Regions from separate parts of the Streptomyces sp. cmx-4-9 genome, predicted to be linked through region 2. Evidence: riboswitches for the same ligand, from Rfam matches in the RefSeq annotation. Region 2 holds a riboswitch; the other holds the start of a gene.
The links. A riboswitch is a leader RNA that binds a small molecule or an ion and turns the genes downstream of it on or off. The one in region 2 is predicted to bind ZMP and ZTP.
Positions count from the first base shown of each region.

Region 1: linked by a shared signal. The riboswitch ahead of glyA (serine hydroxymethyltransferase) and the one ahead of ACLJTM_RS17035 (bifunctional 5,10-methylenetetrahydrofolate dehydrogenase/5,10-methenyltetrahydrofolate cyclohydrolase) in region 2 are both predicted to bind ZMP and ZTP.

Region 1 is NZ_JAEBEE010000001.1:11,437-13,812, forward strand. It holds gene glyA (serine hydroxymethyltransferase) at 175-1,458, opposite strand; ZMP/ZTP riboswitch at 1,493-1,583, opposite strand; gene rocD (ornithine--oxo-acid transaminase) at 1,703-2,376, shown strand, end outside.
Region 2 is NZ_JAEBEE010000005.1:142,642-145,017, forward strand. It holds gene ACLJTM_RS17030 (methyltransferase domain-containing protein) at 1-593, opposite strand, end outside; ZMP/ZTP riboswitch at 651-744, shown strand; gene ACLJTM_RS17035 (bifunctional 5,10-methylenetetrahydrofolate dehydrogenase/5,10-methenyltetrahydrofolate cyclohydrolase) at 796-1,641, shown strand; gene ACLJTM_RS17040 (4a-hydroxytetrahydrobiopterin dehydratase) at 1,998-2,303, shown strand.

The DNA of each region.
Region 1 (2,376 bases), on a different contig from region 2:
CGGTCCGGCCCGTGCCGCGCACGGGTACCCGGCGGTAGCGGGGCGTCCGGATACCGCCCCGGCCGAGCGACCGCTTACGCGGCGGGCGGGCGGGGCGGGCGGGGCGGCGCCCCGTGGGGCGGGCGCCGCCGGCCGGTGTCCGCAGCCGTGCTCCGGACACCGGCCGCCGCGGGTTCAGGACAGCGGGAGGCCCGGCGCCGGGAAGGCGGCCATCAGGTCGGTGACCTCGGCGCGTACGGCGGCCAGGGCCTGCTCGTCGCCCTTGGCGGCTGCGTCGACCCCCCGCGAGATCCACTCGGCGACCGCGGGCATGTGTCCCGGGGTCAGGCCGCGCGAGGTCAGCGACGGGGTGCCGATGCGGATGCCCGAGGGGTCGAAGGGCTTGCGGGGGTCGAAGGGGACCGTGTTGTGGTTCACGACGATGCCCGCCCGGTCCAGGGCCTTGGCGGCGGTCTTGCCCGGGACGGCCTTCCCGGTCAGGTCGATCAGGATCAGGTGGTTGTCGGTGCCCCCCGAGACCAGGTCGAATCCGCGCTCCAGCAGGGCTTCGGCGAGGGCCTTGGCGTTGGCGACGACCTGGTGTGCGTACGCCGTGAAGGAGGGCTGCGCCGCCTCGTGCAGGGCCACCGCGATGCCGGCCGTGGTCTGGTTGTGCGGGCCGCCCTGCAGGCCGGGGAAGACCGCCTTGTCGATGGCCTTCGCGTGCTCCGCGCGGCACATCAGCATCGCGCCGCGCGGGCCGCGCAGCGTCTTGTGGGTGGTGGTGGAGACCACGTCCACGTGCCCGACCGGGGAGGGGTGCGCGCCGCCCGCGATCAGGCCGGCGATGTGCGCGACGTCGGCGACCAGGACCGATCCCGCCTCCGCGGCGATGGAGGCGAAGGCGGCGAAGTCGATGGTGCGGGGCAGGGCGGTGCCGCCGCAGAAGATCAGCTTGGGCCGTTCGGCGAGCGCGAGGTCGCGCACCGCGTCGTAGTCGATGAGCCCGGTCCCGGCCTGGACGCCGTACTGCACGCCGCGGAACCAGGAGCCGGTCGCGGAGACCCCCCACCCGTGCGTGAGGTGGCCGCCCATCGGCAGGGCCATGCCCATGACGGTGTCACCGGGCTTCGCGAAGGCCAGGTAGACGGCGAGGTTGGCCGGGGAGCCGGAGTACGGCTGCACGTTGGCGTGGTCCACGCCGAACAGCCCCTTGGCCCGTTCCACGGCCAGGGCCTCGACGCGGTCGATGTTCTGCTGGCCCTCGTAGTAGCGGCGGCCGGGGTAGCCCTCGCTGTACTTGTTCTGCAGGACCGTCCCGGAGGCTTCGAGGACGGCTGCGGACACGTAGTTCTCGCTGGGGATCAGGCGCAGGGTCTGCGCCTGGAGGACTTCCTCGGCGGCGACGAAGGACGCCAGCTCGGGGTCGGTGGCCCACAGGGAAGGGTGGCTGTGGGCGGGACGGCGGCTCGCGGACATGGCGGGCTCCTCCGGGGTCGATGTGATCGGTACCCCGCGAAGCCCAGGCGAGCGGCCTTGTGTGCGGTCGAACGCGCACGGCTCCCCCGGAGTTGGTTCCCCGTACGCCAGTCGCCGTGCGTACCGTCCACCATAGCGGGCGTGTCACGGGAGAGGTTTCTGCGTCCGGCATACGAGCGACGATAGGAAGGTGACGCCACTCTCGTCACCGGCCCACCCGGCAAGAAGGACGATCGGAGACCCCGTGTCGACAACTGCTGATGCCATCCGCTCCGCCGAAGCGCACAGCGCGCACAACTACCATCCCCTGCCCGTGGTGGTCGCGTCCGCGGAGGGCGCGTGGATGACCGACGTGGAGGGCCGCAGGTACCTCGACATGCTGGCCGGGTACTCGGCGCTCAATTTCGGCCACGGCAACCGTCGGCTGATCGACGCCGCCCGCGCGCAGCTGGAGCGGGTCACCCTCACCTCGCGCGCCTTCCACCACGACCGCTTCGCCGAGTTCTGTACCGAACTCGCCGCGCTGTGCGGCAAGGACATGGTGCTGCCCATGAACACGGGCGCGGAGGCGGTGGAGACGGCCGTGAAGACGGCCCGCAAGTGGGGGTACGAGGTCAAGGGGGTGCCGGACGGGCACGCCAAGATCGTGGTGGCGGCCGACAACTTCCACGGCCGGACGACGACGATCGTGGGCTTCTCCACCGACCACGACGCCCGCGACCACTTCGGCCCCTACACGCCGGGCTTCGAGATCGTGCCGTACGGGGACCTCACCGCCCTCGCCGCGGCCGTCACGGAGAACACCGTGGCCGTGCTGCTGGAGCCGATCCAGGGGGAGGCGGGGGTGCTGGTGCCGCCGGCCGGCTACCTCCAGGGCGTACGGGAGCTCACCCGCGAGCGGAACGTCCTGTTCGTCGC
Region 2 (2,376 bases):
TCGTGGAGTTCGGTGCGCAGGCGTTCGGAGCGCAGATCGACCACCTCCAGCCCGGCCGCCGCCGCCGCGGCCACCGCGTCGTCGGGGTGCCGGCGGCGCCGCACCTCCTCGGGCTGCGGCCCCAGGAAGAACTCGACGAGCTCGAAGACGCTCGCCGGGCCGACCTGCTGGGACAGGTAGGCGCCGCCCGGCCGCAGGACCCGCGCGATCTCGTCCCACCAGACGGTCACCGGGTGCCGGCTCGCGACCAGCTCGAAGGCCCCGTCGCCGAAAGGCAGTGGCGGCTCGTCGGCATCGACGACCACCACCGCGCCCAGCGGGTGCAGCAGCTCGGTGGCCTTCTGCACGTTCGGCGGCCAGGACTCCGTGGCCACGGTCAGCGGGGGCAGCGGGGCGGCTCCGGCGAGCAGCTCGCCGCCGCCGGTCTGGATGTCGAGCACGGAGCGGACCGAGGCCAGCCGCTCCCGCAGCAGTCCCTGGTAGCCCCAGGAGGGGCGCTGCTCGGTGGCCCGGCCGTCCAGCCAGGAGAAGTCCCAGCCGTCCACGGAGACGGACTCGGCCTCGGCGACGAGATGGTCGAAAGTGCGCGTCATGTCCCGATCGTCCCAGGTTGGACTCCGGTGATCCAGCAGATATGTCGACTAGAGTGGTCCGCGGGCCGTGACTGGCGTTCGGGTGGATCACCACCGGGGAGCGGCCCGGCGTACCGGTGTACGCCGACTGCCGCGCGCCTGGGCGAACCGCGATCCGCAGCGACGTTCAGGAGACCCCGTGACGACTGCCACTGCCCAGCTGATGGACGGCACCGCCCTCGCCCGCAGCATCTCCGAGGAGACCGCCGCCCTCGCGGCGAAGATCACCGCACGCACCGGGACGGCTCCCTGCCTGGCGACCGTACTGGTCGGCGAGGACCCCGCCTCCGTGACCTACGTGCGCATGAAGCAGAACCGCTGCGCCAAGGCCGGGATCACCTCCCGCCACGTGGAGCTGCCGGCCGGGACCACCACCGAGGAACTGGTGGCCGCCCTCACCGCGCTCTCCGAGGACCCCGGGGTCAGCGGCATCCTGCTCCAGCACCCCGTCCCGCACCACATCGACGAGCGCGCCGCCTTCGAGGCCATCGCCCCGGGCAAGGACGTCGACGGGGTCACCATGCACTCGTTCGCCGCCATGGGCTTCGGGCTGCCCGGCTTCGTCTCCTGCACCCCCGGCGGGATCATGTGGCTCCTCGCCGCCTACGACGTGGACCTGACCGGCAAGCACGCCGTGGTCGTGGGCCGCAGCGCGATCCTCGGCAAGCCCGCGGGGATGCTGCTCCTGGAACAGAACGCCACCGTCACCTACTGCCACTCGCGCACCCGCGACCTGCCGTCGATCGTGCGCCAGGCGGATGTGCTGGTCGCCGCCGTCGGCAAGGCCGAGTTCATCCGCGGCGAGGACATCAAGCCCGGTGCGGTGGTCCTGGACGCCGGCTACAACGAGGGCAACGTCGGCGACGTGCACTTCGAGTCGGCCGCCGCCCGCGCCTCGCTGATCACCCCGGTCCCCGGCGGAGTGGGCCCGATGACCATCGCCGTCCTGCTGGAGCAGACCGTGCAGGCGGCGGCCGCGCAGGCCGGGCTGGACCTCGCGGACCTCTGACCCGTCCCCGCACCCCCCGCGCACGGCGAACGCCCCGGACCCTTCGGCCCGGGGCGTCGCGTTTCCCCGGGCAACCCCCGGAGCCCGAAGCGGCACCCGCGCGGGCTCGCCGGATGAGCACCCGCTCACGTGCGGCCCGGCCCTGCTGCTGACCGGAGCCTGCGTCGTGGTCATGTCCGCGGCCGCCGCCCTCGCCTCCGGCGGTGCGAAGGTCCCCCTGACGTGGCTGGTCGGGGTGTACGTCATCCAGGTGACGGGCGGGATGTGCCTGAGCCCGCTCGGGACGGCACGGCGGGTACGTACCGGCCTTCGCCGTGCGAACCTTGACGGCACGTCCCCAGAGAAGGAGCCGGTGCATGCCGAGTGAACCGCTGTCGCAGAAGGAGATCGAGGACCGCCTGCGGGAACTTCCGGGCTGGGCCTTCGAGGAGGACCGGATCGTCCGCACCTACCGGCTGGGCAGCCATTTCGGGGCGAGCGCCCTGGTCGCCCACATCGCGTCCGTGCAGCAGGAGTTGAACCACCACTCCGACCTGACCCTGGGCTACGACACGGTCCGCCTGTCGGTGAACACCCACGACGCCGGCGGCGCCGTGACGCAGGCCGACTTCGCCCTGGCCGAACGCGTCGAGGCCATCGCCCCGGCCCACGGGGCACGCTGACCCCGCAGGGGCCCCGGACACCGGGGCCCCCGTCCGGCACCCGGGTGCCGGCGCGGACCTGGCCCGTCCGCAT